2 linked regions of the Alkalinema sp. FACHB-956 genome follow. The protein of the gene in region 1 binds, or shares a complex with, the protein of each later gene. Links are inferred from orthologs where the notes say so. Each region holds a gene or a part of one and is shown in the gene's direction. Other genes may lie near its edges.

What was found.
Region 2: the proteins of hisF (region 1) and hisH are in contact, whole or in part, in a crystal structure (PDB 6RU0), measured with the Thermotoga maritima proteins. The link is inferred for Alkalinema sp. FACHB-956 from one-to-one orthologs. Residues at the interface, in WP_004080486.1 of Thermotoga maritima: Met1, Leu2, Ala3, Arg5, Ser40, Glu41, Asp45, Glu46, Ala70, Glu71, Ile73, Asp74, Ile75, Pro76, Phe77, Asp98, Lys99, Ser122, Gln123, Glu161, Thr195, Leu196, Asn247, Arg249, Glu251; in WP_004080484.1 of Thermotoga maritima: Asn15, Arg18, Arg22, Arg117, Leu118, Pro119, His120, Met121, Gly122, Trp123, Asn124, Asn134, Gly135, Tyr136, Tyr138, Val140, Tyr158, Glu180, Lys181, Ser182, Ser183, Lys184, Ile185.

The regions. Positions count from the first base shown.
Region 1 is NZ_JACJRC010000020.1:30,866-42,783, reverse strand. Bases 5,489-8,450 are described here. They hold hisF (imidazole glycerol phosphate synthase subunit HisF), read left to right. Parts: upstream 5,489-6,566; coding sequence 6,567-7,334; downstream 7,335-8,450. Other genes in these bases: H6G21_RS18555 (peptidoglycan recognition family protein), read right to left, coding at 8,003-8,450; H6G21_RS18560 (hypothetical protein), read left to right, coding at 7,470-7,781; H6G21_RS18570 (DnaJ domain-containing protein), read left to right, coding at 5,489-6,475. Outside these bases: H6G21_RS18590 (penicillin-binding protein 1A), read right to left, coding at 1-1,584; chlorophyll synthase ChlG, read right to left, coding at 2,105-3,112; H6G21_RS18580 (ArsA family ATPase), read right to left, coding at 3,187-4,266; H6G21_RS18575 (cytochrome b6f subunit family protein), read right to left, coding at 4,537-4,731; more of H6G21_RS18570, read left to right, coding at 4,961-5,488; more of H6G21_RS18555, read right to left, coding at 8,451-9,169; H6G21_RS18550 (hypothetical protein), read right to left, coding at 9,512-9,718; H6G21_RS18545 (MotA/TolQ/ExbB proton channel family protein), read left to right, coding at 10,340-11,008; H6G21_RS18540 (form I ribulose bisphosphate carboxylase large subunit), read left to right, coding at 11,523-11,918.
Region 2 is NZ_JACJRC010000003.1:217,116-228,924, forward strand. What follows is about bases 5,263-8,115. They hold hisH (imidazole glycerol phosphate synthase subunit HisH), read left to right. Parts: upstream 5,263-6,294; coding sequence 6,295-6,936; downstream 6,937-8,115. Other genes in these bases: raiA (ribosome-associated translation inhibitor RaiA), read right to left, coding at 5,263-5,517; rsmD (16S rRNA (guanine(966)-N(2))-methyltransferase RsmD), read left to right, coding at 6,953-7,534; H6G21_RS06135 (GDSL-type esterase/lipase family protein), read left to right, coding at 7,564-8,115. In the rest of the region: H6G21_RS06095 (thioredoxin domain-containing protein), read right to left, coding at 1-205; hpnA (hopanoid-associated sugar epimerase), read right to left, coding at 439-1,431; H6G21_RS06105 (hypothetical protein), read left to right, coding at 1,869-2,681; H6G21_RS06110 (phosphorylase), read left to right, coding at 2,776-3,513; murG (undecaprenyldiphospho-muramoylpentapeptide beta-N-acetylglucosaminyltransferase), read left to right, coding at 3,525-4,613; more of raiA, read right to left, coding at 4,849-5,262; more of H6G21_RS06135, read left to right, coding at 8,116-8,673; H6G21_RS06140 (4-hydroxy-3-methylbut-2-enyl diphosphate reductase), read left to right, coding at 8,824-10,032; H6G21_RS06145 (WD40 repeat domain-containing protein), read right to left, coding at 10,070-11,221; H6G21_RS06150 (SH3 domain-containing protein), read left to right, coding at 11,746-11,809. UniProt on the Escherichia coli protein: IGPS catalyzes the conversion of PRFAR and glutamine to IGP, AICAR and glutamate. The HisH subunit catalyzes the hydrolysis of glutamine to glutamate and ammonia as part of the synthesis of IGP and AICAR.

The DNA.
Region 1 (11,918 bases):
CGTTCCCTTGGCAACGACATTTTCCAACATCCAAGTCATGATCGAAACGGTGCCGGGATCGAGAACTTTGCGGGATTTAAAGTCAGATTTATATAACTCCTTGCCCTTGTTATCCGTCACTTTCAGAATGGCGTGGGGAGGTGTGTATTCCCCATTATTTGCCAACGGGCCATAGCCACTGGTGAGTTCTAGTAGATTGACTTCGTAGGCTCCTAAAGCCAGGGAGTAGGTATCTTGGAGGGGCGATTTAATCCCCATTTCCTTCGACAATTTGATGACGGGTTCAAACCCCACATCCATCAAAACCTTCACCGCCACGACGTTGAGGGATTTAGTCAGTGCGGTACGCATATCCACAGAGCCAGAATACTTATTGCCAAAGTTTTTTGGCTCGTAACCATCTACGACATAGCGCTCATCCACGTAGCCACGATAGGGCGAAAACCCTGCGGCGATCGCGGCGGCATAGACGAATACCTTAAAGGTCGATCCGGGCTGCCGTTGGGCCTGAGTGGCGCGATTGAACTGGCTTTCCTTGTAGTAATCCAAGCCCCCAACCAAGGCCCGAATGGCTCCATTCCGAGGATCGATCGCCACCAAAGCCGCTTGCTCAAAGCCCTGGGCTCGACCATCAATTTCGACCGCTTCTTTCACCGCTGTTTCTGCGGCTTTTTGCCACTTTGCATTCAGCGTTGTTTCGACCGTTAGCCCACCGTATTCGATCGCTTCCTTCGAGATATATTGGGCCAACTGTTGCTGGACAAAGGAGGTGAAGTAGGGACTGGCACTGTAGAGGTTTTTAGGAATCGCGGGTTTCAACGCGATCGGTTCTGCTTTGGCTGCATCAGCTTCACTTTGGGAAATAAATCCCTGTTCTGCCATGCGTTCCAGGACAATATCCCGCCGTTGTTGCGCTTTCTTGGGATCAACTAAGGGCGAATAGAGACTGGGGGCAGGCGGCAACCCCGCGATCATCGCCGTTTCTGAAAGGGTTAAGTCCTTGACGGATTTGCTGAAGAATACCCAGGCGGCATCGGTCACGCCGTAGGCTTCCGAACCCAGGTAAACCAGGTTGAGATAGTTTTCTAGCAGTTTATCCTTGGATAATTCCCGCTCCAGCTTTTGTGCCAGCATCGCCTCGCGAATTTTGCGCACGAGGCTGCGGTCTTGATTGAGGAAAACCATGCGGGCCAGCTGCTGGGTAATGGTGCTGCCCCCTTCAACCATTTCCCCCGACGTGACGTTGCGGGCGGTGGCTCTGACAATCCCCCAGTAGTCCACGCCGCTATGTTGATAAAAGCGGCGATCTTCAGCGGCAATAAAGGCGTCTTTGACTCGCTTCGGCAATTCATTGATGGACATGCGCTCGCGGGTGGCCGGCCCACTTTGTAACAGAACGGTGCCATCCTCCGCCTTGATGGTCAAGGTTCCAGGCCGCACAAAGATGCCCAGCGTAGACACATCCGGAAGTTCGCGCTCTAGTCTGACATACCCGATCGATAACCCAATCGCGGCCACGCCGACAGCCGCTAGGCCGAATTGATTTCTCCGTCGTTTCAGCGGCGCAGGTATCCGTTGCGTCATCCAAGTCCATTGCGCTGAGACCTGATGACCTGCACTCACTAAAACATGACGCAGTTTGGGTGGGAGTTTAACCCTGCGTTGCTTTTCTCTTCTACGCGGCGTCTGTTCCTCCTGCTTACCTGTCATGGGATCCATTCCAGGAGGTTTGGATGGTTTCGATCGCCGGAAGCCATACTTAGCCACACAAGAAGCCTCTTTAAGTATCTAGCGGGAATTGCCGAGCCATGGAAGTGTCAATTGTTGAACCACTCCAACGGTTTACATCATAAGGTGCACCCAGAGCCTGAACGGTTCGCGTAGGTTAGAACCACGGACTAACCAAACCATAGACTAACCCAGAAGTTAATCGAACAGTTTACAGGAAGGATGGGGAAAATTTGTAGTCTTTTTAGAGTTTTTTCGTTCAAACTGTGCGATCGCTGGTCTTTTGCCATTCTCAGATCGCCCGGACGATCGCACAGTTGACTATGATTAGCGGCGATTAGCGGCGATTAGCGGCGATTAGCGGCTTCTTGCCGACCTAGGACAAGCCGGAATGCCCTAAGGCAATCCCTGTGATCAACATCCCCAGCACCAGGAACGGTTGGGCACTCGCTTGGTATTTCACATCATTTTTCAGCGGATCCCGCAGGAAATACATGTCCTGGAAGGTGATTTGAGGAATCACAAACAGCAACAGAATCGTCGCGTAGAGATTTTGGTGGATCGACATTAAGTAACCCGCCACGCCGATTTGAAAGATGTCAATCATCAAGACGCAAATCCAAGCGGCGGTGGTAATGCCAAACATCACAGGCAGGGACTTCAGCCCCAAGGCCCGATCGCCTTCTACACTTTTGAAATCGTTAACCACGGCAATCCCCAGACCCGCCAAGCTATAGAACAGGGTCAGCACCACGATCGTCGGATTCAAATCGCCAAACAAAGCATGACCTGCCCACCAAGGCAGCGCAATGTAACTCGCCCCCAAGGCATAATTCCCCAGCCAACCGTTTTGCTTGAGCTTGAGGGGTGGGGCGGAGTAGATATAGGAAATGAAGGAGCCGCCGATCGCCATGACGGTAATCGTCGGAAAGGCATGGCCCGCCCACTGATCCAATAGGTAAGACACCCCAATGCCCGCCGCCAGCAAAATCAAAATCTGCGCTTTGACTTGGCCGAGGGAAATGGCCCCGGAGGGAATGGGACGATAGGGTTCGTTAATGGCGTCGATTTCCCGATCGTAGTAGTCATTAATCGTTTGGGTGTAGCCCGTCAGCAACGGCCCCGACATCAACATACAAGCCAGGGAAATCAAGACATTTTCGATCGACCAGGTGTAGTTGCCCGAGGAGGCCGCCCCACAGAGAACACCCCACATCAGGGGAATCCAGGTGACAGGCTTCATCAGTTGCAGCCGAATTTTCCAAATCGACTTCTCCTCCACCTCTGCCCCTTTCATGCCCAGCAGTTGGCGGGCTTTGGCCGATCGAGTCTCTTTGTCTTCAACGGGTTCAGTCAAAATTTCCGTAGATTTGGATTCTGTCATAGGGTTAGGTGCAGGTGGATATTAAAGGGTAAATTTCAGGGAAAGGGGCCGCCACCAGAGCGCCCACCGCCCGACTAAAACGAAATGACCAGGGAACTGTTTTGAAATTTGGCCCCTTTGACGGGTAAACCACTCAGTTCCGGCGGCAGAAAAATATTCCGTCGCTGATCGCCCGCCTCGATCGTGATTTCGGGCCCGTACTGGGTTAGCTTAACTTGCTTTTTGTCAAAGCTGGGTAGAAACAGCGTCACGGTGCGATCGCCCACGTTAATCGTAATCGGACGGGGGGCCTGTACCGCTTGACTAAAGTCGGGCAAGGCTTCCATGAGGGTTAGCCAGTCCTCCCCGATTTTTCGGGGTACCGAGGTGATGGATAACGGATGGAAGGCATCCCCGGCATAACGGCTTTGGTTGGCAATCACGCCCCCGATCGTCAAGCCAATCTGCTGGGCACTGCCCCAGAGATACTGCGCCGTACTGACCGCTAAGGGATCATCCGTCGTGACCAGGTAAGCCACGGTGCGCTGGGGATCTGCGATCGCGGCTTTGCCTTTTTCCAAGAGACTATTCATCTCGGCGGTGGGCTGGGCAAAGTTATCCGCCGCAAAATTGACACTCAGGATGGCCGTGGCGATCGGTGGGATAAAGGGGGCGAGGGTTTTGCCCAGGTCAGAATCGATAAACACCTGACGGAAACGCCGAATGTACCAACTAACGATTTCTGGCATTCCCAACATCCGCAGGGTTTCGGGACTACTGCCACTGTCGTAGACAATCACGTCATAGCGGCTGTCCCATTGCCGAATCGCATTTAAGGCCAGGGCGCTGTCCATGCCCGACAACACCCCTAATTCCTGGCCATAGACATTGCGAAAGAACGGGGTACGGACATACTGGGCTTCCAGTTTTTTCAATTCTTCCCAAGCCCGCTCTAGCAATACAGCGGTGTGGAGTTGGACGGCTTCTAGGTTGTGGGCGATCGTGGTTGGATCAGGCCCTACCTCAGCCCCCAGAGCAATCCCCAACGCAGGACTACAATCCTGGCTGGCCAGCAGCACTCGTTTGCCCTGGGCCGCCAATCGCTGGGCAGCGGCGATCGCTAACGTTGTCCGCCCTGTGCCGCCCTTGCCTAAAAACGTCAGAATAAACGCCATAGTAAATTTGCTGTGACTCCGATGCCGGGTTTACCCATTCAATTTATCGAGTTCCTGCCAAGATTGCTGGCGCATTAAACTGCTCAGAAAACTGCTCAGGTTCCTATCCAGACTATTGCTCAGCCCATTCTGCGCTCCACCCAACGATCGGCCCCAAAACAAGAAGGCAGTCAATGATTAACTCACTCACTGCCTCACTCAAGCTTTCCATCGCAGATGCTAGCGCACTAACTAGCTCACTAATTACTAGATGACTCAGTTACTAGCTGACTAATTAGAGGCTTCCAGTTCGTCTTCAAAAAACCAGGTGGCATACTGGTCATCGAACTGAACGAGACGGCCTAGACCTTTTCCATCTACGACTTTGAAGTCCTTGACGGTACCGACTTTACCCAGCTTACTGACCACTTCTTGGGGAACGCGATCGCGCAGACGACGGACACGCACTTTTTGACCGATTTCCATCACAGCAACATTGATACAGACCACTTCAAAGTGTACCAGCAGTTGGCTCGTGGGATCGCAGTGGATTTGTTCCGTAGTGGAGTATCAAGGGCATGTTGAAAAAGTAAATGTGGGCGAACCTGTGTAGGCGAAACCTGTTGAGGTGGAACCTATTGGGGGCGAACCCTGTGGGTGCCCAATATTAGGAATCGCCAGAATTTAACGGTTTGCGGGAAGCGTCACGAATTCAATGAGGCATTACTACGAAATCCTAGGACTGGAATGGGGCGCTTCGCCGGAAGCGGTCAAGCAAGCCTACCGTAAATTGGCCAAGACCTATCATCCCGATCGCTATCAAGATCCCGCAGAACAGCAAGCGGCGAAGGAAAAGTTTCAGACCATTCAGACCGCCTACGAAGCGCTAAAGGGATTTTCCCCCAGTTCCGCGCGATCGACGCAATCAGAGGCTCACCCTTCAGGGGTTTCCATCCGCACAAAATCCCGGCGAGAGGCAGGCCCCCGCAAACCCTCAGAGGCAGAAATTGCCTTGAAAAAAGGCATCGAACAGTTCCAAGCCCAGCAGTACATGGCCGCCTTGGATTTCTTTTCCTTTGCGATTCACCTCCAACCAGATTTCGCGGAAGCTTACTGGTACCGGAGCCAACTCAGACAGGCCAAGGGCTGGACAGCCTCTGCCCAGGAGGATTTAGCTAAGGCCAAGCAATACGGCTGGGTTCCTAAGCAAGAGCCATCGCAGGCACAACAGGCTCAGACGCACCCAACTCAAACCCAACAGGCGGCGCGATCGACCCAATCGACCCAATCGACCCGCTCTACTCACGCCGCTTCAACTTCTCCATCCTCCGCAACGTCCGGTCATTCTCCCTCGACTTCCTGGAGGTTGCACCAAACTTGGCAGAGCCACGGGGAAGCGATTACGGGCCTAGGTTGGGCTAAATCGACTCTGATTAGCATTAGCACTGATACAACCTTGCGATTATGGCACTGGCCCACGGGTGGGGAAGCGGTTTTGACCAGCCATCGTGTGCCCATTACCGCAATTTCGGTGGCGGCTCAGCGTGGGTTGCTGGTCACGGGTGGTAAGGATGGGCAGATGAAAATGTGGAACCTGTCCAATCAGCGGCTGATTAGAACCGTGCCCCTTCACCAAGGAGCCATTCAAGCCTTAGCGATGGACGCTACAGAACAGTTACTAGCCAGTGCCGGGGCAGATGGCCAAGTCAAGCTGTTTCGGCTCAATCCAGCCACGCTGTTAAAAACCTTGATCCATCGATCGATCGTGTGGTCGGTTTTGTTTAACGCCAGTGGGACTCAGCTCATCACCACCAGTGCGGATCAATGCCTGCGTCTGTGGCAATGTCAAACGGGTGAACTGCTGCGGGAAATGGCACTCCCTTCGCCCTGTTGCTACAAAAGTGCCGTCAGCCCCGATGGACAAACGTTGGTAGTCAGCGACGATCAGGGTAATTTGCATCTCTGGTCGATCGGCGGGGACTGGTTAAAAACGATTCCTGCCCACGGGGTTGGCGCGATCCAGGGCCTGCAATTTAGTGCCTGCGGAACTTTACTCTTTACGGGGGGAACCGACGGTGAAATCAAACTCTGGGATGCTCAGACCTGGCAGCGCATCACCCATTGGTCTGCGGAACAGGGGGCCATCCAAGCCTTCACCTGGATTCCTGACGCAAACTGGTTAGTCAGTGCAGGCAGTGATGGGTCGATTAAAGCTTGGCAAGCTGAGTAATTTGGCAAGCGCACTAACTTGGAAAGCCCTGTAAATAGCGATATACTACGGCGTCTACGGTTCTTTGTGTTATCCATTCTGAGTTCAGCCTATGCTCGCAAAACGAATTCTTCCCTGCCTAGATGTCAAAGCTGGTCGTGTGGTCAAAGGCGTGAATTTTGTCAATTTGCGGGATGCGGGCGATCCAGTGGAGATGGCGCAGATTTATAACCAAGCGGGGGCGGATGAGCTTGTATTTCTGGATATCACAGCCACCCACGAAGACCGAGACATTATCTATGACGTGGTGTACCGCACAGCGGAACAGGTGTTTATTCCCCTGACCGTCGGGGGCGGGATCAGTAACCTCGACACCATTAAAAAATTGCTGCGGGCCGGGGCCGATAAGGTCAGTATCAATTCTGCGGCGGTGCGGGACCCGGATTTCATTAACCAGGCCGCGCGGCAGTTTGGCAATCAATGCATTGTGGTGGCGATCGATGCACGGCGACGCACTGACCCGGCCAATCCTGGTTGGGATGTTTACGTGCGGGGGGGCCGGGAGAATACGGGCATTGATGCGATCGCTTGGGCTAAGGAGGTCGTCAGTCGGGGAGCAGGCGAATTACTGGTCACCAGCATGGATGCCGATGGAACCCAAGCGGGCTATGACTTAGACATTACGCGGACGATCGCGGAAACGGTGGATGTCCCGGTGATTGCCTCGGGGGGTGCGGGTAACTGTGAGCATATTTATGACGCCTTGACAACGGGGAAGGCGGAAGCAGCTCTGCTGGCCTCGTTGCTTCATTACGGACAGTTAACCGTCTCTCAGATAAAGACATACTTAAGCGATCGTAGCCTAATTGTGCGTCAATAAGCGGCTCAAGCCCTTTGCTAATCAGTCTTCCAGATGACCGCCCTGGGGAATTTGGGGCGGTATAGTTAAGTTATCTTGCGATTTTTGCCTCGCAATGGGGCACTTTTAATAAGAATCTGTTACAATCTTTAACATATGCTAATAGTAATTTTGCTATTTGTAATTGCTTTGGTGGCGTGGGCCTTGCATCTGATGCAAGAGGCTGTGACGCGGCAGGAGTTCTCCCTGATGTTGGCAGGGACGCTAGTGGCTTCTGCGGCGGCAGGACTTGTCTCGGTCTACTGCATCATGGGGAATTACATGGGATTTATTACCCGGATGGATCGCGATCCGGAGGTTTTAGAGCAGGTTTATCGATCGGTGCAAAGCTATCTAGAAGCGGAAAGTTTGGAAGCTAGTCAAGTTTACCTTAGTGATTCTTCGACCACTCTGTCTAGCAATCCCTAGCGATTCGATGCAGTTATAGGAAATCTGTAGCTGGGCCATTGCTTCTGTGAGTTGACCACTATTTCAGGGTTGCTCGTTTAGAAATAGATTTGTGATTTTAAGCTGATTGATCAAACTGATGCCTGCTTTACTCTTCCAATGAAGTTGATAGCGTCTAATTTTGATCTGAACTAATTTTGCGTCAACTGATTCTGGCTTGACTGATTTAAGTTTTGGGTGCTTTAAGTTGTGGGTGAATTGGCTGGATTTCCATTGCCGGGGATGGTGCATTGAATCGAAATCTCTGTGGTCAGTGGGTATTGGCTAAATCGATCGAGAAAATAGCGCACGTTAAAACTGCGAGGGTCAACCCGCTCCCCAGACCGATCGACCAACTGATGGGTGGTAATGCGATCGGCGGTAACCCCTAGCTTGGAGATCAACCAGGCCAACGATTCGTATTGTGCTTGAGAATAACCACTATGGTTTCTGCGGCGACTGCCCCGACCATCACGGGGGGTGACTAAGGAGATGTGGTAGGCAAAGTTATTGACTGAGGGCGGAAACTTAGGATTGGTTTTCACCGCTTCCTTTTGTCGATCGTTGTTGACAAAGACCGAATTTCCGGCCCCAAAGGCTCGCTTGTCCGGTGGAACAATGTAAATCACTTTGCCATCTTCCGCAATCAAGGCATGGTAGCTCACTTGATCGTCATCGTTGGCGTGGGGCGTCTGGAAGAAGTTCAACGTGGACTGACCGGAAGCATCGGTTTCATGGAGCACGACGATCGGGGCATTATTGACAGGCTGTCCTGCAATGTCTTGCAGAAAACGATCGCCAAAATTGGTGGGATGGGCTAGGGCAACCACTTCCGTCGGTGCCTTGGCATCGGGCTGATTCGCGGTTGGGCGAAATCGGGTTAAGGGCAAAGAATCTCGTAACTGGGCTAATTCTTGGCGAGTGGGACGACGAGGTTTGGGATCGGGCCGGAGGGCACAATCGGTAGACAGGCGGGGATCGTTGGTGGCCGATTGCGCAATCGCCGGAGGAGTCCGCTGCTGGACACTTGGGATCGCTTTTGAAGCGGTAGTCTGTGACGCAGGTTTTTCTGAAGCGGACTTTTCCACTCCCAGGGTTTTGGCCTTAGCTGGAATGTCGGCTGCTGCTGAAGCGGGTAAAGGTGCCTCGCTTGCGTCCCGTTGATCGAGCCGGGAAATGGCTGAGGGGTGATCCGATCGTGCAATCGGTCGGCCTTCAATAAACTCAGCATCACTATTGCCAATACTGGCAAACAGCGCGATGACCCCGGCGGCAAAAATAGAGAGGGCGACCCAAAGTTGCTTTTTCATGCGGCTGAGTTGGCAATGAGCGATCGGACGAGGGGGAATCCTGCGAGGGGCTACTCGCATACCCTCTACTCAAGCTTAAATAATTAAGCCTCAATCATTTAGTCTTGAATTTTACTGTGCAGAGCCTTCATCCATCACAATCTTTTATCACCAATTCCAGAATTTTCAGCAGAAACACGTTGAATCTAGAGGAATTCGACCGTTGTTTCGACAGTTGTAAGGTCGGCAAAACTGACTAATGACCTGGGCTAACAGGCAGGATGCCTTAACAAGTCCTGGAACTACTGAAGGCTCTGCTTGGCGTTGAGCTAGTTGGGATTGAGCTGCTAGCTTGCTGAATCGTGGTTCGCCCTGCATCGGAACTTGCCTTAAGCCTTGGCCTGCTTGATTCTCAAGCCTGCTTTATTCTTTAGAAACTCGAACGAGGCCCATTTGCAAACGTTGCATGACCTGATTAATTTTGTCCTGCTCCTGAAAGCTCAAGGTACTATCCGAACAACCCATTTGCATTAAATACGTTCGATCGGCCAAGGTAATCCGCCCCGTTGCCAGAATTCGATCAATCACCACATCCAATCCCTGGGGGGAAGAAATATTGGACTTTAGCATAAGTCAATCAATCCCATTTCCTGAGAGAAATCTGGTAGTACAAAAGGGTAGATACAGCACCGATTCAATGAGTTCAAATCAATGAGTTCAAATAGATCGCTTCAATGACATCACTTCAATGGGTCGTATCGCATCATGGTCATTATGCTTGACCAAATCCGGAGATATTCTGAGGTGAATACCCTGATTTGTCATGAACAATGCATCTACTTGATTTGAAGCTCACAAGAACTTGAAGCTCACAAGAATTTGAAGCCCAAATTTGAAGCTCAAAGTATCTTAATTCGATTATTGAGTAGCGTATTCTCCGTATCTTCGCGTAATCCGAAAAAAATGGTCAATTACATCTCCGTTTTTTTACGGAGATTTCGGAATCATAGAGCTGGAATTTACGGACTCCTCATAAATCAAGTCCGGGCTTCCCCTTAGACCTTGTCTATCGGCTGGAACCCTAAGCTCTCTGAAACCTTCCTTGCCCGTGCTGATAGGCCATTCCGTTCTCCCACTTCATCCCCATTTACGGATCCAATTCCCCCATAGGATAGATTGACCTGATATGCTGGTCGATCGATTAATGATGACGTTCGATGGGATAGGCATTACACGATGGCATCACAGTCTATGGCATCACAGTCTACTGACTGGTTTTCTGCGGGGGGAGAGGTCATGGTCCCCCTCCTGGGATTCTCGATTCTAGGAATTGCACTAGTTTTGGAGCGCTTAATTTTTTGGGGAAAAGTCCTCAAGCGAACCGATCGCCTTGTGCAAGAAACCTTACATCTCTATCGACGTAACCCCCGCGCTGCCTTTGGATTATTGGAAAAGAATTCGGATATTCCGATCGCCCGTATTTTCCTAGCGGCCCTGGAACTGGAGCAGGCGACTCCGGAGGAATTTCGTCTCGCCCTAGAAAGTTCTGCCCAAGCTGAAATTCCGCTGCTCAAGCGATTCAACACAATTTTCGAAACCATCATCAGCCTATCGCCGCTCCTGGGGCTTCTGGGAACCGTCTTGGGCTTGATTCGATCTTTCGCGGCATTGCAGCCGGGAAACGTGGGGGGTACGAATACGGCCAATGTGACCGGGGGGATTAGTACTGCTTTAATTTCTACGGCGGCAGGGTTAACCGTTGCGATCGTCACCTTAATTTTTGCCAACAGTTTTCGCGGGTTGTATCTCCGGCAATTAGCGTTAATCCAAGAATACGGTGGCCAGCTAGAACTCCTCTATCGGCGACGGTTTGAACGACGGATGGGCACCTATATCCCCAGCAATGAGCCTCACCCTTGACCCAATTTCTTCACCAAATTTCTTAATTCAATTTCTTAACTCAACTTAATCTTTCGATCTTCGACACCCCACCCCACCCCGCTAACGCTTCAAACTCCAAGGGGCCGTGGGTTCCAGGGTATCGTGGGCTTCAGGATGTACTGGCCCCGCGCTGGTTTCAGTGGCCTGAAGCTGGATCTGATTTCAGCTTGCTTTTTTGCAGCATCAATGCATTTCAGCCTAGGTAAAGCGCTGCTTAAGCATTCCTTTAGATTTCGCTACAAACCATAACAAGGATTAATCATTCGCTACAGGATCTCTAAAGTAAAGCTTATTGAGATCCTGATATTATGCTTAAGAACTCGTCCCTGGCTCGCGAGATCAAGCAAATTTGTTAGCTTTGCTACAGTCGAAGGTAAGCAGGTTTTGTGGACCTCAGCGGGTTTGGACAACAGATTGTACTCCGGAACTTCAGAGTTTTTCTGGTCTTCTGGAACCGCTCGTGAAGATTTTCACATTTCACAGGAAGGGAGATATGTCTTACGCGCAAGCTAGAACCCAAGCGAAAGCTGGGTACGACGCAGGGGTAAAGGACTACAAATTAACGTATTACACCCCTGATTACACCCCCAAAGACACGGATGTCTTGGCGGCGTTCCGCATGACTCCTCAACCAGGCGTTCCGCCGGAAGAGGCTGGGGCAGCAGTTGCGGCTGAGTCTTCTACCGGTACCTGGACCACCGTGTGGACGGACCTGCTGACCGATCTCGATCGCTACAAGGGACGTTGCTACGACATCGAACCCGTTCCCGGCGAAGATAACCAATATATCTGCTACATCGCTTACCCCCTCGACTTGTTCGAGGAAGGTTCCGTGACTAACTTGCTGACTTCCTTGGTCGGTAACGTGTTCGGGTTCAAAGCGTTGAAA
Region 2 (11,809 bases), on another replicon or contig:
AATCCGCAATGATGGGATCGGAAAAGGCTTCGCCCTCCATCACCGTACACCAATGACAACTGGAATACCCGATCGAAAGAAAAATCGGTTTATTGTCCCGCCGCGCAGCTTCTAAGGCTTCATCGCACCAGTACCACCAATCGATCGGGTTGTTGGCATGTTTGCGGAGATAGAGACTTTGCGCCTGGGCGAGATGATTTGGCATGGTAAAAGATTAATAACAACAGATGAATCCAGGAATCAATCAGGTAACCATCCATCGATGGGATGGATCGAATTGGATGATAAAAGCTCAACCGTAAAAAGTTAGAGCTGGAAAGTTAGATGGTGAAAGGTTACGTTTTTTAAAAATTGTGAATCAGGAACATCAATGCACAGTGGACACATAGGTCATGCTGTAGGTCAGCAATCCAGGGATTGGGCTGGAACTCGCTGGAACTAAACATAACCAGACTGATAAAACCAATCAACGGCATCTAGAATCGCTTGACGAATCGGGGTTTGGGGTAAATTTAATTCTCGCACAGCTTTGCTGGCATCATAGAACATCCGCTGTTGAGCCATGCGCACTCCATCGATCGGCACCGAGGGCGTTTTGCCCAAGCGTGCCAGCAGTTTTTCATCCAGCCACGCCACCCCTAGGGGAATCCAACTGGGAATGCTGTACTTCGGAGCCGGTAATCCAGTGAGCTCAGCCAATTCATCCAGAAAGGCTTTCAACGACAGATTTTGATGACCCAGAATATAGCGATCGCCCGATCGTCCCTGTTCCAAGGCTCGCAGGTGCCCCCAACAAACATCTTGCACATGAATGAAATTCAATCCCGTATCCACATAGGCGGGCATGTTGCCCTGCAAAAATCGCAGAATAATGTCGCCCGTGGGTGTTGGTTTCACATCCCAAGGCCCGATCGGACTACTGGGATTAACGATCACCACCTCTTGCCCCGCCTGTGCCGCTTGAATGGCTTCCTGTTCCGCCCAGTATTTCGATTGTTTATACACACCGATTAACTTATTTGGGGGAGATTGATAGGTTTCATTGGTGGTTGTAGCGTTGGGATCAATGCCGATCGCGGCCACGGAACTGGTATAAACGGTGCGGGCGATCCCTGCCTGTCTCGCGGCCTGCAAAATATTACGGGTGCCCACAACATTGGCCTGGTAGAGCACATCCCGATCGCGCTGCCAGAGGGAGTAATGGGCTGCCACATGGAAGAGGGCTTCACAGCCTTGCAGTAAATGCGCAAAATTGGGATCCGTCAGATCCCCTTCCACCTGTTCCAAATCCCCCAGGTGCTCTAACCCTGCAAGATTTGTCCGCGATCGATGGGGCCGTACCAAAGCCCGCACACGGTACCCTTGAGCCAACAACAACCGCACGAGATTGGCTCCCACAAAGCCCGTTCCCCCCGTCACAAACACCTTCATGGTTTAGGACGCACATTTTTGACGCAACAATTACTTATTGTTACAGGTTTTGCCAGGAATTCTTTACATTTTCAGGTTTTACAATCACTGAAGAAATTGCTGGAATCTTTAGCTCATAATGCTTTGATTGGTTTACACCAACATTTTGATCCATTATCTAGGATTGAAAAACAGGAGGCTATCCCCGTAGAATGTCTGTGGTATTACAATTAGCGTCTCAGTTCAGTTTTCTGAGTCAGGTTTTCTGAGTTAGATTTTTATAGTGCATATAGTTGATCAGCGTTTGATCAGAATTGGATCTCTCACCGTTGGAGTTCAATTCTGTTGAGGTTGTCTATTGAGGTTTTGAGTTCATAATCCGATGATGATTTCCGGTTCTAATAAGGTGTTCCTGAAATGTTCCGATGGATGACCTTGGTATAACAGGAGATCCCCCTATGGTATGGCTACGTCCCCATTGTTTAATCGATCGTTGTTTAGTCGATCGTTGCCGTAACTTGATCCAGCAAAGCAGCCCGAAATCCCTGGGGCAAGTCCTGGGAATGGGACTGGCTGGTGTGTTGGTGGGCAGCGGTCTAATCGCCTCGCTTGCAGAAGCCAAAACCCGCACATCGGTCTTTCGTCATCGATCGTCCCGTTCTGTCGCTTCCAAACCTGCGCCCACTACAGGTAAATTGCAAGGAGGAAAATTACAAGCCAACGTTAAATTACCAACCAAGGCACAGACTAAATCCCAAACTAAATCGCAGCGATCGCCGCAGGTCAAGGCCCAAAAGTTGATGCCAGTCAGAGCCGGTCAACCCCCGATCGCGAAACTTCAGCAAACCCAGACCCAGACCCTCGCAGCCAGTCCTGTCCCAGCCCGCCCATCGGTCAAAACCATTTCCCAGGCTGCTTTACCCATTGCTGCATCCAAAGTGCAAGCCCGTAGTTCGATCGGGACTTTAGCGACCCGCAGCTATCCCCAGGATTGGTGTTTGGTCACGGCGGGGGAAACAACCCTTTTCCGGGATTCGCAGGATCAGTTTGATATTTTCTGCGGGGGCGACCAGCCAACTTTAGCGGTTTCCCAAACCGCCGTCCAAGATTTTTTTCCAGCCTCCAAAAAATCCTCCACGTCCCTGCGCATTTTGCCCATGGGTTCCTGTGATTCCCAACGCAGTGATGTGTTTAAATCCGCCAACCAGACCACCTTTGCTGGAGATCCCAAACGTTACGGTGTGGACATTGTTTGTATGAGTACCCGTTGAGACGACTGGCAGGAGACGGGCTGGGTTCTCGGGCTGGGGCAGTGCAAAACCATGGCACACTCTAGAAGACCTAGATTGTGGCTGAGTCATTACTGTGAGTGTTCCAACGATTTTGGTGCCCCGAGGGGCGGAGTATCAAGCGGTTTGCCGAGGGTTACAATCCCAGGGGCCCCTAGACCGATCGCCCCAGACAGTTTCTCCAGACTTGCCGCAGGTGTTAGCAATCCCCGCCGGGTTGTCTCCGGTGAAGCGTTGGTTGGAGGAATTTGCGGCCAATACCTCTCCTTTGCCATCAGCAATTTTGGTCATGGGGGTATGTGGAGCCCTGCGAGATCGAGGGAATCAAGACACGATCGGATCCGCTGTAGTTTACCAGTCCTGCCTGGATCCTACAGGTCAGTCTTGGCATTGTGCCAATCTAACTCAAATCGGCATTGCTTCAGCCATCGTTAACCCACTCGCCCTGCCCGCCAGCACAGGCATCACCTGCGATCGCGTGATTCACCTCGCCCAGGAAAAACAACAGCTTGCCCAACAGCTTCAGGCCGACGTGGTGGATATGGAAAATACGGCAATTTTGGAATTTTTCAGCCAGCACAACATTCCCGTAGCGATCGTGCGGGTGATCAGTGACGATGCCCACCACGATTTACCCGACCTCTCCCAGGGCTTTGATGAAAATGGCCAACTGCGCCCGATCACCCTAGCCCTAGCCATGCTCCGCCGACCGATCGCAGCAGTGCGGCTGATCCGGGGTTCCCTCACTGCCCTGAAAATCCTGGAACGCTTGAGTGGAGAACTGATACAATCACCCTGTTCATCTCAAGACTGAAACTAACTGTGGTGTCTCAATCGTCCCGTCGGCTCTTAGTAGCAGCCAGTGGAACCGGAGGACATGTGTTCCCCGCCGTCGCGATCGCGGAACAACTTCCGGACTATCACATTGAATGGCTGGGGGTGCCCGATCGCTTGGAAGTGCAACTGGTGGGCGATCGCTATCGGTTGCATACCGTTCGGGTGGCGGGCTTCCAAGGCAAACCGGGACTAAGGACGCTGAAAACCCTGTTCAAACTGATTCGGGCCATTGGGTCAGTCCGAAAAATTCTGAAGCAGGGCAAATTCGACGGTGTTTTCACCACCGGGGGCTACATTTCCGCGCCTGCTATTTTGGCGGCCCGATCGCTGGGACTCCCCGTCGTATTGCATGAATCCAATGCGCTGCCGGGGAAGGTGACTCGGTTCTTTGCGCCGCGCTGTACCGCTGTGGCGATCGGCTTCCAAGCGGCGGCCCAGTACCTCAAAGCCAAAACCGTTTACACCGGAACGCCTGTGCGGGCGCAATTTCTTGCGGAACCCGGAACCTCCGACAATTTAGACGATTTAGGCATTCCTGAAGGCGTCCCGTTAGTGGTCGTTGTTGGGGGCAGTCAGGGAGCAGTGGCGGTGAATCGGTTAGTACGGCAATGCAGCCCCGCTTGGTTTGAGCAGGGAATTTGGGTTGTGCATTTGACCGGAGAGTCCGACCCAGAAGCCGAGAGTTTACACCATCCGCAATACATTGCCCGATCGTTCTATCACAACATGGCGGCCTTGTTCCGCCGCGCCAACTTAGCTATTAGCCGCGCGGGGGCTGGAACGCTAACGGAACTCGCGATCGCGCACACTCCGTCGATTCTGATTCCCTATCCCTCTGCAGCAGAGGATCACCAAGCCTTTAATGCACGCGTATTTGTGGAAGCGGGAGCGGCGGAAATGTTTCGTCAGGAAAAACTACTTCCGGAAACGCTACAGTCGATCGTGCTGGAATTGCTCGCTGCACCAGAGCAGCTACAAAAAATGTCGGCCCAAGCGGCATCGCTAGCTGTGCCGGACAGCGCAATCCAAGTCGCAGACTTACTCCGTAATTTAATTGAACGTCACTCGCATGAGTGATCACGGCTATCACAATGCAACGGTCATTGGTAAACAGGAACGCACAACTTCGAATTACACCTCACATTACAACACCATCGCTAATTCACCCACTAACCATTCTTCACCAGCTCAACATTGTTAACCAGCTCAATACCAGCTAAACACAAGTAAGCAGCACGATCGAGCGATCGTGCTGCTTTTTCAACCAACAACTAGCCACTAACAACTGGTATCAACAACCCATCATCCAATACTAACCATCCATCGCTGCAACAACATGGCGCATCTCATCCACCGCAGTATGACCATTCTTTTCATGACCATTGGATAAATGGTGAGTATGCCCATTATTCTTACGAGGCTGAATTACACCATAGCCACCGTGATTACGTTTATAAATCACATTGATTTCACTCGTTTCTACGTTACAGAACATGTAGAAATCATGATCAATGTTTTCCAACTGTTCCAATGCATCTTCCATCGTCATGGGAGGCATGGCAAAGTATTTCACCCGCACCACATCAGACGGTAACGCAGGAGCCCGATCGAGCTTCAGATCGGTCACAACGGGCTGCTCTGCCAGAGCCACTGAGGTTTTGACGGGTTCTCGGTTGCGGTCTCGCCGTTTCTCTTTGTACTTGCGGAGTTGTCGAGACAGCTTATCCGCCACCATATCAATGCTAGCGTAGAGGTTTTCGGAACTCTCCTGCGCCCGCACCACATTGGACCCATTCACAAAAATCGTAACCTCCGCAGTTTGTCTGGGAGTTATCCGGGGATTCCGTTCGACTGATAGATCGACATCTACTTCGGTTAACAGATGGTCAAAATGTGCCGCTGCCTTTTCAATCTTCTGATGGACATACTCACGAATCGCATCCGTAATATCGATATTTTTGCCCTGGATAACAAGCTTCATAAAGCTTCCTCCCCTGAAAGGATGGGTTAGTTGAGCATTCAAATAAATTTGTGTAAGCAATACACACGCAATACACAAATGGCATCTATAGCGTTCCCATTAGGTCTATGACCGTGATGTTAGAAAGTATAACGAAAATGTTTCTCGATCGTGACCTAATTTAAGTGAAATTGTTAGACAACATGGAGAGTTACTTTCTGAACCAGTCATTTAACCTGCGAATTCTATAGAAGTAACCCGATGCTAGCACCTTGACTAAAAAACCCACCACTAGAGCTTTCTCCGCCACGGAGAGAGGCTAGGGTGAGTTCATTGGGCGAGTCTCTTATGCACAATGGATTTATAGTGCGAGATAGTTTTCAAGATGCATCGCTGAATCAGGTTATGTATTTAACCTAACATCTTCCTCGGATCAAAACGATCAGTTTTAAAAGTGTGTTGCATCCTGTGACAATTCTTGATTTAACCTGCTGCAAAAGCTCGTACATTCTCCGATGGCAGGTGCTACCTTGGTAAGTTGGGTCAGTAACATTCTGGGATAACGAGAGACGTTACTGGGATAACGAGATTCAGTTGGGGATAGCGAGATTAGCTAGGAATCGCTCGCATCCAACGGACGTTGAGACTTTCAGGCATTCTTGCAGGCATTACGGACTGCCACTACAAACTTTCACACGGATACAAACTTTCACACTGAAAAGCCCCACGCATCGCTTAAAACAACTTAAAAAACCGCTTAAAATGGGTAGGCTCAAGCGTGCTGAAGGGGAAGCAAAGATGGCCACCATTGCCGTAATCGACTACGACGCAGGAAATCTCCACTCTGCCTGCAAAGGATTGGAAGCGGCGGGGGCCTCTCCCCAGGTGACGGATGCCGTGGCTGACCTCGAAAAAGCCGATGCGATCGTCCTGCCGGGGGTGGGGTCTTGGGATCCGACGGTGCAGGGCATTCGATCGCGGGGTTTAGAAGCACCGATTAAGCGGGCGATCGCGGCAGGTAAGCCATTCCTAGGCATTTGCATGGGATTGCAAGTTTTATTTGACGCCAGCGAAGAGGGCCAGGAACCCGGTTTAGGCATCGTGCCCGGTACCGTGCGGCGCTTTCGGCCAGAACCCGGTATCACCATTCCCCACATGGGCTGGAATCGGTTGACCCTGAACCAACCGGATTGCCCCCTGTGGCAGGGCATTCCCGAACAGTCGTGGATGTACTTTGTCCATTCCTATTATGTGGATCCAGTTAACCCACAGGTGCGATCGGCCACCATCACCCACGGCACGCAAACGGTGACCGCCGCGATCGCCACGGGCAACCTGATGGCGGTGCAGTTCCACCCCGAAAAATCCTCCGATGCGGGAATGCATCTCCTGGCCAATTTTGTCCAATGGGTGAATGCGAGACAGGCCGTTGCGGTCTAGGGTTGGAACAGATTGCATGAGCCTACGAATTTATGGCAACCGGCTGCTGAAAACTTTGCCGGGATTGGACACTCGTCCCACGACGGGCAAAGTGCGGGAAGCGGTGTTTAATATCTGGCAGGGCACGATTGCTGGCTGTCGCTGGTTGGATCTCTGTGTGGGCAGTGGAGCCATGGGAGCCGAAGCGCTGTGTCGGGGGGCAGCACGAGTGGTGGGCATTGAGCAGTTTCCCAAAGCCTGCGCGATCGCCCAGGAAAACTGGCAACGGGTAGCCCAGCCAGAGCAGCGTTTCCAAATTCTGCGGGGAGATGTGGTGAAACGCTTACCTAGCTTGGCGGGACAACAGTTCGATCGCATTTATTTTGATCCACCCTATGATAGCAACTTATATGAACCTGTGTTAAGGGCGATCGTGGCCTATGGACTTTTGGCCCCCCAGGGGGAAATTGCCGCTGAACATCGGCCTGGGAGCTTGCTTGTCCCGATTCCAGGTCTTGTGTGCTGCCGAGAAAAAACCTATGGCAACACCGCCGTGACTTTTTTTCAGGGGGATCGGTCAGAAACCGCGATCGAAATCAGCGAGGCTCTGGTACATTAGTGGCCGTTCAACCTTCTGACTTCAAGATCATGATCCAGCCCGCGCCCACTCAGTCCCCTCAAACGCAACCCGCTCCAGATCAGCGGCAGCCCGTCCCACCCCGCAAAGGTGTTCCCCTGTGGGCGGCTTTCTCGATCGCCATCAATGGTTTGGTGCTGCTGGCAGTGTCGCTTGTGGTGTGGAAGCCGCAATTGTTGACCTTGTTACCGATTCCCCAGCCCAATGCAGCCCCGATCTCCAGCCCCGATCCCAATGCTACCGCTGCACCCGATCCAGCGGAGGCCGGAAATCGTCAACAATTGAGTTACGAGCAATGGCTAGAAATTTTGCAGAAGGAAGCCAGTGCCATCGCCAAAAAAACACCCGATCGCTTGACGGTGTTACTGGGGGATTCCCTCAGCCTCTGGTTTCCCACGGAGTTGTTACCCAGCGATCGGACCTGGCTAAACCAGGGGATTTCCGGGGAGAATTCCGCTGGCTTGCTGAAGCGCTTGAACTTCTTGGATGAAACGAAGCCCCAGACAATTTTTCTGATGGTGGGCGTCAATGATCTGATTAAGGGCGTTCCCGCTGATCAGGTGGTGGCGAATCTGCGCCAAACGGTGCAAACCCTCAAGGAGAAACATCCCAGTACGGAAATCGTGCTGCAAGCCCTGCTGCCCCATGGCGGAGAGCGGGCCACCGTGACCGATCGAGAGGCTGTGCTGAAAGTCTCCAACGAGCAAATTTTTAAGCTGAACCAACAGATTGCCGCGATCGCCCAGGAGGAACAGGTCTTTTTCCTGAACCTATATCCCCTGTTTGCCGATAGCGATGGCCTGCTGCGCCAAGACCTCAGCACCGATGGCCTGCATTTGAATCGGGAAGGCTACAACGTCTGGCGGACGGCATTAACGGTGTTTAGCCAAACGAAACTGGCTCAACCGCCTATTGCTCCTGCGGCCCAGGAAGCGGGGGCGGCTTCTAGTGAGACGCCTGCGGAAGCCAATGGGGACGCGAATTCTGAAACCAATTCTGACGCTGGCCCTGACGCCAACAAAGCCACGACAACCGAGGCCAGCACCGAGCCCAGCACGCCTGAAGCTGCCGCGCCCGAACCGCCGGAAAGCCAATCCAGTCCGGGCACTGCGGGACAGTAATAGAGACAGTAATAGACTCGATCGGCGCTGGGATTTCAGGAAAAGCCATGGTCTGGGGCCGCAGAAGGCTAGGAGAATGCCCCAGACCTCCTTTATCATGGGAAAGCATGAAAACCGCAGTGGGGAAACGTTTCTCCGGGGTGAAGAGGGATGGATACAAAAGCTTTTAAACGATCGCTGAACAATTCTGATAACTATCACCGCAAGGGGTTTGGCCATGGGGAGGAAGTGGCCAGTACCATGGAGTCGGAGTACCAAAGTCCGCTGATTCAAGAAATTCGCGAGAAGAATTACATCCTCAAGCGCGGCAATGTGACAATTCGTTTAGCCGAAGCGTTTGGCTTTTGCTGGGGGGTGGAGCGTGCGGTAGCAATGGCCTACGAAACCCGGACGCATTTCCCGACGGAGCGGATTTGGATCACGAATGAGATTATTCACAATCCTTCGGTGAACCAGCGGCTGCGAGACATGAATGTGGAATTTATCTCGGTGGAGAATGGCCAAAAGGACTTCTCTGGGGTGCAGGCGGGGGATGTGGTGATTTTGCCTGCCTTTGGAGCGAGCGTGCAGGAAATGCAGTTGCTCAACGATCGCGGCTGTACGATCGTGGATACGACCTGTCCTTGGGTGTCGAAGGTGTGGAACACGGTGGAGAAGCACAAGAAGGTGCAATACACTTCGATTATTCACGGCAAGTACAACCATGAGGAAACCGTTGCCACAAGTTCCTTTGCGGGTACCTATCTAATTGTGCTGAATATGGCCCAGGCGGAATATGTGACGAATTACATTCTGCATGGCGGCGACAAGGCTGAGTTTATGGCCAAGTTCAGCAAGGCGATGTCGGCGGGATTCGACCCCGATCGGGATTTGCAACGGGTGGGGATTGCCAACCAAACGACGATGCTGAAGGGTGAGACGGAGGCGATCGGTAAGTTGCTGGAACGGACAATGATGCAGAAGTACGGGCCAGACAAGCTGAATGAGCATTTCCAGAGTTTTAATACGATCTGCGATGCGACCCAGGAACGTCAGGATGCCATGTTTGATCTGGTGGAGGACAAGCTGGATCTCATGGTGGTGATTGGGGGATATAACTCGTCGAATACCACGCATTTGCAGGAAATTGCGGTGGAGCGGGAAATTCCGTCCTATCACATTGATAGTGCCGATCGAATTTTGTCCAACAATCGTTTGGAGCACAAGCCGTTGGGGCAGGAGTTGATGGTGCAGGAGAACTGGTTGCCGGAGGGTGAAATTGTTGTGGGGATTACTTCGGGGGCTTCGACACCGGATAAGGTTGTGGAAGAGGTGATCGAGAAAATCTTCGCGCAAAAGTTGGAATTGGTCGCTAGCTAAACGATCTATAGCAGTTCTAGGGAACTTGTGAGTTCTTCTATTGTGCTTGTGCTTGGAGTTGCCAGACTAAGATAGTGGTTGAATTTTCGACTACGTCATCCTCTGTTGTTGCTAAATATCGACCGTTGGGGCTGAGAGTAATTTCAAATCCATCGGTCGGTAATCTAAATAATTCTTCTTGAGTAGAAAGATCCCAACCTCGGATTGTTCTATCCTCTTCTCCCATGGTCAGTAAACACTTTCCGTCGGGACTAAACTTAACGTGCTTAACCTGTTTTTTATACCCTGTAAAGGTAGAAAGCAGTTGTCCCTGCAAACTCCATATTTTCACTGCTTTATCTTCAGTAGTAGTGACTATTTTTTGCCCATCTGGGCTGAAATCCAAATCAATGACTGCCCCAGGATGGATAGGCCACCGGGCAATTAATTGTCCTTGCAAGTTCCATAGCTCCATACCATTCTTTGAGAGAATTGCAATGTGTTTGCCATCAGAACTCACTGTGAACGGTGGAACAGATCTATCAGCCGCTTCAGATGGCAGATCAATCGTGATCGGTTTTACATTGGAGTTTGCATTCGGAATTTGTAAGAGATCTAAACGACGCTCCAATCTTTGGCTAGCAGCTATGGTTACTAAAACATTCTGAGAACTACTCCAAGTGACAATCCCGATCGCGTTCACACCTGAGAGATCTACATGGGGAATCTCAGGAAAGCCTTGCAGCATTGCTATGGACTTGCCTTGCAAATTCCAAACCCGGACTGTGTTATCCCTGGATGAACTGGCAATGTATTGCCCATCTGGACTGAAGGCAACATTACCAACTGCGCGTTTGTGCCCCTCAAATCTTGTGACCGACTGGGGAGTCTGACGATCGACTAGGGCGACCATGGGGCCTCGGGAACCTGTGGCAATTCGTTGGCTATCGGGACTGAATGAGATCGAGCCTAGCCAACCTGTGGGGACAACTTGTTGCGGATCTCCGGTCTTAAGATTCAAAAGTTTCAAGCCATGATTACCGCTCTCATCCGTGGCTGCTAATACTTGACTATCCGGGCTAAAGGCTAGGTTGGGAGAAATCAAGCCAGTTAATTTTAAAGGCGTTTGACTGGGACTGATATATAAAGGGCAGACTGAATCAGGGCGAATATATGCAGCGGCTGGACTCGATAGAATGGGGGCTTGCATTTGAGTCAGGGGTAATGCTGCTGTATAGAGGGGTTCATGCTCGCTACTGAATTGACCTGAACACCCTACAAGTAGAGTCAGACTACCAATGCATAGACTGAATTTCTGCATTGCGAAAGTGCCCATTCAATGCATAAGTGGATAGGGAACATTATCCAATGGGTCGATTGGACGGGAATTTCTTGTAGCTATTTTTTAAGCTTGTTTTGGAAGGCACCTTGCTGACTCGTTGAGAAGTGCTACTGGTAAAAACTTGGAACTCGCATCAGTCAATATTTGCATAAGTCAATCTTTAGTGGATACATTAGTGGGGGTGGGTGAGGAGTGAACTATTTTTGCTGAGTCCTGGATTTAAATCCTCAAATTTGGTGATTTTCAGGAAGTTCTAGAGAATGGCAGTATTAAGAACTAAGCCAGGGTGACACGACGCTAAACCAACTTGCAAAAATTTTGATGATTTCCCGGAGACAATGATGAGTTTGCTGAAACGAAGTGTAATTGGCGTACTAAGTCTGGGTTTGGTGATGGTAAATGCATTACCCGGAATGACCCGTCCCGCCACGATCGATAGCGAGGGCTGGGGAGCAA